One region of the Spongiactinospora sp. 9N601 genome, then DNA from elsewhere that is predicted to be linked to it. Evidence: riboswitches for the same ligand, from Rfam matches in the RefSeq annotation. Region 1 holds a riboswitch; each other region holds the start of a gene.
The links. Region 1 has a riboswitch for thiamine pyrophosphate ahead of tenA (thiaminase II). Riboswitches for the same ligand answer to the same signal wherever they lie in the genome.
Positions count from the first base shown of each region.

Region 2: another riboswitch for thiamine pyrophosphate. It lies ahead of ACH34R_RS38850 (purine-cytosine permease family protein); the one in region 1 lies ahead of tenA (thiaminase II).
Region 3: another riboswitch for thiamine pyrophosphate. It lies ahead of ACH34R_RS01550 (FAD-dependent oxidoreductase); the one in region 1 lies ahead of tenA (thiaminase II).

Region 1 covers NZ_JBIRBB010000012.1:299,165-302,411, reverse strand. Annotated here, with positions in the region: gene ACH34R_RS28520 (asparagine synthase-related protein) at 1-774, opposite strand, end outside; gene tenA (thiaminase II) at 1,014-1,709, opposite strand; TPP riboswitch at 1,700-1,795, opposite strand; gene ACH34R_RS28510 (DUF6492 family protein) at 1,865-2,746, opposite strand; gene ACH34R_RS28505 (LLM class flavin-dependent oxidoreductase) at 2,874-3,247, opposite strand, start outside.
Region 2 covers NZ_JBIRBB010000023.1:100,680-103,926, forward strand. Annotated here, with positions in the region: gene ACH34R_RS38835 (Fpg/Nei family DNA glycosylase) at 1-71, shown strand, start outside; gene ACH34R_RS38840 (rhodanese-like domain-containing protein) at 90-413, shown strand; gene ACH34R_RS38845 (class I SAM-dependent methyltransferase) at 476-1,126, shown strand; TPP riboswitch at 1,177-1,291, shown strand; gene ACH34R_RS38850 (purine-cytosine permease family protein) at 1,282-2,643, shown strand; gene ACH34R_RS38855 (methylated-DNA--[protein]-cysteine S-methyltransferase) at 2,640-3,194, opposite strand.
Region 3 covers NZ_JBIRBB010000001.1:360,902-364,148, reverse strand. Annotated here, with positions in the region: gene thiS (sulfur carrier protein ThiS) at 1-10, opposite strand, end outside; gene ACH34R_RS01550 (FAD-dependent oxidoreductase) at 7-1,191, opposite strand; TPP riboswitch at 1,676-1,791, opposite strand; gene ACH34R_RS01545 (NAD(P)/FAD-dependent oxidoreductase) at 1,922-3,112, shown strand; gene ACH34R_RS01540 (Rv2175c family DNA-binding protein) at 3,153-3,247, shown strand, end outside.

The sequences.
Region 1 (3,247 bases):
GGTCACCAGGCGGCCCGAGCCGCGCCCGGCCAGGAAGCACAGAGCGGTGGAGTCGAGCCCGCCGGACAGGTCGGCGCTGATCGTGTCGCCGTAGTGGGAACCGCCCTTCGCGCAGGAGCCGACCGCCGCGACCAGCGCGTCGCGCACCGCCTCCGCGCCCTCGGCCAGCGGCAGCGCCGGCTCCGGCGGACTCCACCAGCGGCGCAGCGTCGCCGTGCCGTCCGGCTCCAGGATCAGGCAGTGGTCGGGCGGCACCCCGGTGACGCCGCGCCACACCCCCGCCTGCTGGAGCGGCCAGGCCGCGCAGTACGGCAGCAGCCGCGCGGCGAGGACGCCCTCGTCGACCGGCGCGCCGGTCACCGTGGCCAGCACGTCGGAGCGGCTGGCCGCCACCGTCACGCCCGCCACCCGGGCCTGGAATATCCGGCGCACCGCCGAGGCGCTGCCCCGGGCTCGCACCCTGCCGCCGACCGCGGCGATCAGGTGGAAGCTGCCGGGCAGCCCCGCGACCACGCGTTCCACCTCGTTCAGATCACGTATCCGGTCCAGCCGCCGCGCCAGGTCGGCGGTGGTGACCGGGCATCGCCCGAGCACCGCCACCTGCGCCGAGCCCGCGCGGGCGTGGCGGATCTGATCACACGGCCACTCGCCGACCAGCCACGGACGGCCGGACGCGTGATCGATCACACCGCTCGCCCACGGGCGCAGCGCCCCTGCCGCGGCGGCCCCGGCCGCCCCGTCGGGAAGGACGGCGAACCACGGCTCCCCTCGCACCGTTGTTCCCCCGCCCGTCAGGCTTGGGGGTCGGGAAACCGGGACTGCCGGGCAGGCCGGATATCTGTCGCGCTCATGGGACCGCGCTCCTTTCCGCGATAGACCTTCGGTCACCCGCCATGTCTACCGATCAGGAAGTGGTCACCATAAGTATCCGGACGGTTACGCTCCGCGAACAATCTTGGTACGCATCCCTGGGCGCGCCGGATATCGACAGCGGCCCCCGACTCGGGGTCGGTTCAGAGCGAGACCCACTCCGCGGTGGGCCAGGTCTCCTGCCGCCACGCGCTGTCCCAGAACATCCACTCGTACTCGGTGGCCCGGCAGAAGGCGTGGACCATCTGTTCGCGCGTCTGCGGGCCGGCCGCCGCGGCCAGCCGGTCGGTGATCTCCTTGGCCTGGGTGACCGACTCGGCGAACGCCGGGTCGGCGTAGGTGGAGATCCAGGCGCGGTAGGGGTGGTCGGCGGCGCCGGCGGTACGCTCCAGCAGCGCCTCGCCCACGTCCTGGTAGACCCAGAAGCAGGGGAGGACCGCCGCCGCGAGCACCGGGTAGGGCGCCGACAGCGCGGTGGCCTGCAAGTACGAGGAGTAGCCGAGGCAGGTCGGCGACGTCGCGATCCCGGACAGGTCGTCCGGGCTCAGGCCGTACTCCTCGATGTAACCGGCGTGCAGCGACGCCTCCGCGGTCAGCGCGGTGTTCGCGCTCTGCGCGTAGAAGGCCGCCTCGTCGACGTCGCCCGCGCGCGTGGAGGCGGTGGCCAGCGCCTTGGAGAACGCCTCCAGATAGCGGGCGTCCTGGACGATGTAGAACGCGAACTTGTCGCGGTCGAGCGTGCCCGCGCCGAGCGCGGTGTTGAACGGGTGCTCGTGGATGGCCCGCACCAGCTTCGCGGTGCGCTGCCAGACCTCAGTGCAGAACGAACCCTCACCCACGGTGACGTCCCTTCGCTAGTCCGAACTAGAGCAGGTTCTACGGGTGTGATCTCAGCCCGGCGCGCCGGGCACCCCGCGTCATGGGTCACCGTAGCAGGTCGTGTCCGAACGCCCCGCCGGGGGGAGGCGGGCAGGGCGTACGCGGATCGGCGCGGTCAGCCCCCGGCCACCTGCGCGCAGCGCTGCACGGCGGCGAGCCGGACGTCCCACGGGGTGCGGGACTTGGCCGAGATCATCATCCCGACCGCGGACGGGGTCAGCCGGTCGGCGAAGTCGAGGGCGGCGGCGAGGTCGAGCGGGGTGTCGTCCCAGCGGTTGTGGCACACCGAGTCGGTGTACGGCGGGCGGCCCGCCGCCGCGCCCACGACCTCGTCCACGAAGACCCCGTAAAGGATGAACTCGGAAATGTGCAGGTGCGAGTTGAAGGCGTCCATCCAGTGCCGCCCGGTGACCTTCGTGATGCGTTCCTGCATCTCCCGCACGAGGGCCGGGTCCCAGAAGTTGAGCGAACTGACGTAATCGGGGAGCGGCAGCGCCCGGGTGGCGGGCAGGCCCAAAAGGCCGCGCGCCGCGTGGTGCCACTTGATATGCCGGTCCATTCCCGCGTGTACGCCGTCTTCGAGCCGGTAAAGGCACAGCCGGTCGTCGGTGGTGAAGCTCTCCGCGCGGGTCGGCCGCACCAGCACGACGTCGGAGTCGAGCAGTAGCGCCACATCGGCGTCCACGTGCGCGGCGGCGGCTATCTTGAGCGCCTGCTGGATGACCCAGCCGCGCACAGGTGGCCATGGTCTGCGCAGATTGGCCCACAGTCCGCTGCGAGGAACGCGGACATAGCGGCGGGGGAGAAGCTCGGGTTCGGTCCAGATCCGGCACCGCGGGCCCGCGAACCTGGCGAACACCGCCTGGTCCGCGGTGGGCACGATGACGTGGTGGACGGTGTCTTGTGACGTGTGGTGGAGCACGGACCGGTGGAGCTCGCCGAAAAGCTCCGAGTCCGGTCCGTAGCTCGGGGTGATGACCGCTAATTTCCTGCTCACGGGTATCCCGCTCCCATCCCTGCCGGAGGGTACGAATAAGCGCCCCCGATTCACTGCCGTCACTTCTTCTACCGCCTGCGCGAGGCTTCGGCAACGGGCGTGTTGGAACGTGCCAGGAAACGTTACTCTACCAGCGGTTTTCGGCCCCTCGGAGCGCTGCGCCGAAACGACTCGGCGGGCGCTGGAGCCCATAGTGTTCGCGAAGTGTGGAGCCCTCGTACTCGGTCCGGAACAGGCCCCGTTTCCGCAGAATGGGGACCACGTGGCCGGTGAACGCGTCGAAGCCGCCGGGCAGGTACGGCGGCATTATGTTGAACCCGTCGGCCGCGCTGCCGGTGAACCACTCCTCGATCCGGTCGGCGATCTGCTCGGGGGCGCCCGCCGTCACCCAGTGCCCCCGCGCCCCGGCCAGCCTGCGCAGCAACTGCCGGATCGTCGGGGCCTCGCGCCGCACGATGTCGGCCACCAGCTTGAAGCGGCTGCTCTCCTGCCGGTCGCCGG
Region 2 (3,247 bases), on a different contig from region 1:
AGTACTGCCCGACCTGCCAGACCGGCGGCAAGCCGCTGGCCGACCGGAGGTTGTCCCGGTTGCTGAAGTGACCTGGGACAATTGAGGTCATGAACGTTCCCGAGATCGACGCGAACGCGGTGCCCGACGACGCCTACCTGCTCGACGTCCGCGAACACGACGAATGGCGCGCGGGGCACGCGCCGACGGCCACCCACATCCCGCTGGGTGAGCTGCAAGGACGGGTCGAGGAGGTTCCGGCGGAGGCCACCGTTTATGTGGTGTGCCGGGTCGGCGGGCGCTCGGCCCAGGCCACGGCCTGGCTCAACCACATCGGCCGGCAGGCGGTCAACGTGGGCGGCGGCATGCAGTCCTGGGCGGCGGCCGGGCGTGCGATGTCCAGCGAGAGCGGCCAGGACCCTTTCGTCGCCTGAAAGCGGGCTCTTCACGCCTTTCATGGAGCCTTGCGGCGAATCGGTTAGGGTGGCCCGTCGTGATCCAAGACCCCTCCCACCTCACCGTCACGGCGGACGCCTACGACTCCATCGCCGCCCTCTACGCCGACCTCTTCCGCAACGCGCTCGACGACCAGCCGCTGGACCGCGCGGCGCTGGGCGTGTTCGCCGAGGTCGTACGGACTGCCGGGGGCGGTCCGGTCGCCGAGCTGGGATGCGGCCCTGGGCACACGACGGCGTACCTGCGGAAGCTGGGCCTGGACATCTTCGGTCTCGACCTGTCGCCGGTGATGATCGACCTTGCCCGCGAGGCGTTTCCCGACCTGCGCTTCGAGGTCGGCTCGATGGACGCGCTCGACCTGGCCGACGGCGGACTGCGCGGGATCGTGTCCTGGTACTCCGTCATCCACACGCCCCCGCGGGAGCTGCCCGTGTACTTCGGGGAGTTCGGCCGCGTCCTGGCCCCGGGCGGCCATCTGCTGCTCGGCTTCTTCGAGTCCGAAGGAGACCCGGTGACGCCGTTCGACCACAAGGTGACGCAGGCGTACCGGTGGCCGATCGACGAACTGGCCGCGCTGGCCCGCGCCGCCGGCTTCGCCGAGATCGGCCGGATACTGCGCGAGCCGCACGAGGGGGAGCGGTTCCGCCACGGCCGCCTGCTGATGCGCCGGGAGCCCGGCTCCGTGGAGTGAACCACCCCTTGTGGTCAAGACGCGACCGGTACGGCATGATGAGGGCGCAATTCAGACCTCGCGGGAGCTCGGGGCCGAACCGGGCTGAGAGGGCAGTAATCGCCGCTGCCGACCGCATGAACCTGTCCGGGTAATGCCGGCGTAGGGAGCGTGTGATGGCGTCTGACGTCATTGATCCGCACATCAATCCTCCGTCCGATTCCAACGAGGCGCCCCTCACCCTCGATCAGGCCCCGCCCAAGACCCTCGGCATGCTCGACCAGAGCGCGTTCTGGGCCAATTTGGGCGTCAGCCTGCTCGGTTTCTCCGGGGCCCTGACCCTGCTCGATCCGACCGGTTCCGGGGTGACGCTGACCTTCGCCGCCGCGATCCTGGCCACTGTGGTGGGGAGCCTGATCGGCACCGCGATGGTGGGGCTCGCGGCGGTGCCCGGGGCGCAGACCGGGCGGCCCTCCATGGTGTTGCTGCGCGGGCTGTTCGGCGCGCGGCTTTCGTACGTGCCGTCGCTGCTCAACACCGTCCAGATGATCGGCTGGGGGGCGTTCGAGCTGTGGGTGATCGCGAACGGCGCTCAGGCGATCTTCGGTACGGCGGTGCCGTACCCCGTCTGGGTCCTGCTCGGCGGGGTGATCACGGTCGCGCTGACCATCTGGCCGCTCGGCTCGATCCGGCTGCTGCGCCGGTTCGTCACCGCCGGGGTGGTGGTGGCGATGATCTGGCTGACGGTGGCGCTGATCCGGCAGGGGCCGTCGCTGGGCGGCGGGTCGTGGGCGGGGTTCGTGCCCGCCGTGGACTACGTGATCGCGCTGTCGGTGTCATGGGTGCCGATGGCCGCCGACTTCACCAGGCACTCGCGTTCGCCCCGGGCCGCGTTCGGCGGGGTGTTCGTCGGCTACTCGATCGCCCAGGTGGCCTGCCTGGGCCTCGGCGTCATCGCGCTGGCGCTGGTCGGCAATGACGACACCAAGGTGTGGGGGGCGTTCGTGGCGGCCCCGCTGGGCGCGCTGTTCTTCGGGATTCTGGTGCTGCGCGAGACCGACCAGTCGTTCGCCAACACCTACTCGACCACCATGTCGCTCCAGAACCTGATGCCGAGGGTCGATCGCCGGATCATCTCCGTGACGGTCGGCGTGGTGATCAGCGCATTGGCGCTGGTCGCCGACGTCACCGCCTACACCGCGTTCCTGGCGCTGATCGGCGCGGTGTTCGTGCCGATGTTCGCGGTCCTCACGGTGGACTACTTTGTGCTGCGCGGGATGGCCCGCTGGGACACCCGCGAACGGGCCCCCTCCCGGTGGCTGATGCTCCTGCCGTGGGTGCTCGGGTTCGTGACGTGGTGGCTGGTGGCGGCGCTGCCCGAGGTGCCGTGGTGGCGGTCGCTGTGGAGGTCGGCGCGCGCCGCGCTCGGCTTCGCGCCGCAGCCGTGGATGAGCGCCGCGCTCGCGGCGTTCCTGGTCGCGGCCGTGGTCACGCTCGTGGTGGCCCCGCTGGACCGCAGGCTGCGCCCGGCCGGTTAGGGGCGGGCCTCCAGGTTGAGCAGCAGTTCCTTGGCGGCGGTCCCGCCCGCGTACGCGCCGGGGCCGTCGTCGTCCACCACCCGGTGGCAGGGCGAGATCACGCAGACCGGATTGGCCGTCAGCGCGTTGCCCACCGCGCGCAGCGCCCGCGGCCGGCCGATCCGCTCGGCCATCGCGCGGTAGGTCGTGGTCGTGCCGTACGGTACGCCGCTCACCAGGGACAGCACGCTGCGCGCGAACGACGTGGCGAGCTGGAGGTCCACCTTCGCGGTGAAGGTGCGCAGCCGGCCGGAGAAGTAGGCGTCCAGCTCGCGCCGGACCGGGTCGAGCCGGCGTGGGTCGGGGCCGATGAACGTGCCGATCGCCCGGCTGACCCGCTCGTACACGGCGTGCTCGTCGTCGTAGCTGCACACCGCCACCCCGCGCGCGGTGACCGCGATCACCAGCGTGCCGGCCGGGCTCTCGGTCGTGCCGAACGCGATGTCGGGCGGCCCGTGGCCGCGGTAGCCGGGCGAGGTGACGCGCAGCAGGGCGTCGAGGTCGCCGGACACTGGCCCTCACCCTCTCGCGCCCGCCGTCGGCCGTGAGCCGGCCGCCGAACAGA
Region 3 (3,247 bases), on a different contig from region 1:
TCACTTTCATTCGGTGCTTTCCTCGAAACGCGATGGTGAACAGGGGTGGTCCACGATCGTCTCGCCCGCCAGCAGGCGGACGACCAGATCGGCGGTGAGGGGGGCGAGCAGTACGCCGCCCCGGTGATGGCCGGTGGCGACCAGGAGCCCCGGCAGCGCGGTGCGGCCGATCGCGGGCAGGTTGTCGGGCGTCCCCGGGCGCAGTCCGGCCACCACGTCGGTGACCTCCCACTCGGTGACGCCCGGCACCAGTTCCCTGGCGTCGCGCAGGATCTCCCACAGGCCGCCGGCCGTGACACGGGTGTCGAAGCCCATCTCCTCCTGGGTGGCTCCGAGCACCACCTCGCCGTCTCCGCGCGGCACCAGGTAGACGGGGGAGCCGTGGACGGTGCCGCGCACACAGCGGGTCAGCGCGGGATAGGGCGTGCGCAGGCGCATGATCTGGCCCTTGACCGGTCGTACCGGGGGCAGCACGCCGCCGGGCACCCCGGGCAGCGAGCCGGTCCACGCCCCGGCCGCCAGCACCACCTGGTCCGCCGGGATCTGCTCCGGGGCCGCCCCGGAGTCCTGACGGGGGAGCGGGGCGCGGCCGGGCCGCACGCCGCGCGAGCCGGGCTCGGCGTCCGCCGCCGCGAGCCGTACGCCCTGGACCGTGCCGCCGGCCACCACCACTTCGGCGACCCGGCGGCGCAGCACCGGGACACCGAGCCTGGACAGGGCGGTGAGCAGGGCGCGGGTCACCCGGCGCGGGTTCACCCAGGAGTCGCCGGGGGCGAGCAGGCCGCCGCGCACCGACGGGGCCAGCATGGGCTCCAGGCGGCGGCACTCGCGGCCGGTGAGCCGTTCGACGGGGAGGTCCAGTTTGGCCATGAACTCCGCCAGCTCGCCCAGCGCCGCCAGGTCGTCCGCGCCGAAGGCGACGTCCAGCGTGCCCGCCGAGCGCAGGTCGAGGTCGTCGCCGGTGGCCTCGGTGAGTTCGGCGGCGAAGCGCGGCCAGCGGGCGAGGGAGTCCACCCCCAGCCGCAGCAGCGGCTCCTCGGTGTAGGTGACCTCGCTCACCGGCGCGAGCATCCCGGCCGCGGCGTACGACGCGCCGCCCCCAGGATCGGGGTCGATGACCGTCACGGCCGCGCCCTCCCGGGCCGCCCGCCACGCGACGCTCAGCCCGACGACGCCGCCTCCCACCACCACGACCCGCCCCGCTCGGCCCGCGAGCCGCCCGGCGGGCTCTGCGGCCGTTTGCGGGCCGCCATCAACCCTGGTTGGGGTGCTTCCGTGTCCGGCCGGGTTTTTCGGTCCCGGCGCGTCCGTACCCGGGGAATCGGCGAGTGGGGCGCCACCGGACGCCGGTACGCCTCCGGCCGCGCTCAGCGGCGGGGGAGCGGGGACGCCCGGGGGGTCGCCGAGGGGTTTCGGGCCGTTCGCGAGCCCGCCGGGGGACACGGCGTGCGGGAGGCTCGCGACTCCGGCCGCGGGTTTCGGGCCGAACTCATCCCCACCTGGGGGATCGACACTCCGCATACCTTCGCTTGGGGCCGCCCTGGGCGGGGTACGCCCATCGTGGGTGGCTCCTTCCGAGCCGGTCTCCTCGGAGGCCCCTACCAGGTTCCTTCGTTCCCGATCGACTGGTTGGTGGCGGTTTTGCTCGCTTCGGTGGTGCTCGCTGCGCTGTGGCCTCATGCGGCCGATCGCTCCCTTCGCCGGCATGACCCGGATCAGGTTCTGTTACGGTCGAGGGCCGTGACAGCCCTCCTCTCAGCCCGGTTCGTCCGGACTCCCGTGCGTTTATCCCTTCTAGCCTAAGCGTCCGCAGAAGTGACCCCGCACGGGGTGTCAGCTGCGGGCGTGTACATGGATTAGCGTTTTCGTTGTCGAATCGCCATTGGCGCGCTTTCGATGCGCCGACTTAGGGTCGTGGGTTGTGAATCAGGTCGTGGTGGTGGGAGCCGGGCTCGCCGGTGTGCGCAGTCTTGAGGCCCTTCGGGCCCACGGGTACGACGGCAGAATCACTCTGATCGGAGAGGAGCGGCACCGGCCCTATGACCGCCCGCCGCTCTCCAAGGCCGTGCTGAACAGGGAGAAGGAGATCGACTCGACCTACGTCGACCTCGACCTCGACGCCCTGAAGATCGACTGGCGTCAGGCCGTGGCCGCCAAGGGGCTGCGGCCCGGAGTGGTCGAGACGACCGAGGGCGAGCTGCCGTACGACGGGCTGGTGATCGCGACCGGCGCCACGCCGATCAGGCTGCGCGGTGAGGGCCGCCAGCACGTGCTGCGGACCATCGACGACGCCCTGGAGCTGCGCGACCGGCTCGCGCCCGGGGTCCGGGTGGCGGTCATCGGCGCGGGCTGGATCGGCGCGGAGGTCACCACCGCGGCGGCCCGCGCCGGGTGCGACGTGGTCGTCGTGGAGGCCGCTCCCACCCCGCTGAGCGCGGCGCTCGGCGACGACGCGGGCGCGTGGACGGTCCCGTGGTACGCGGAGGCCGGGGTCGAGCTGCGCCTTTCCACACGGGTCGCCTCGGTCGACCACGACGGGCTCACGCTCGCCGACGGCTCGCGGATCAAGGCCGACGTCGTCGTCACCGGCGTGGGCGTCCGCCCGGCGATCGGCTGGCTGTCCGGTTCCGGCATCGAGCTGGCCGACGGGGTCGTGACCGACGAGCACCTGCGCACCTCGCTGCCCGGCGTCGTCGCGGTCGGCGACTGCGCCGCCTGGTGGTCGCGCAGGTTCGCGCGCCGGCTGCGGGTGGAGCACTGGGACACCGCGCTCGGCGCGCCCGACGTCGCCGCCGCGGCCATTCTCGGCGAGGACGCCGTCTACGACCCGGTGCCCTACTTCTGGTCGGAGCAGTTCGGGCACATGGTGCAGTACGCCGGGTACCACGCGGGCCCGCGCGCCGCCCGCCGCGTCCTGCGGGGCGACCCGCACACCGACGCCAAATGGGCCATCTGCTGGCTGACCGGCGATGACCGGCTGACCGCGATCCTCACCGTCGATCGCCCTCGCGACCTCGTCCAGGGCAGGCGGATCGTGGAGGCCGGCCGGCGGCTCGACGCCCGCCGCCTGGCCGATCCCGGCACCATGCTGCGCGATTGCGTGGTCGCCTGAGGGTGTTTGCAGATCGCCCAGTCGTGGTACTGGTGGATTCGTGACGCTTTCTGTTGCACAGATCGACCAGCAGACCGACGAGTTGGTAGGGGAGTGGATCCCGCTGTCGGAAGTGGCCAAGCGGCTGGGCCTGTC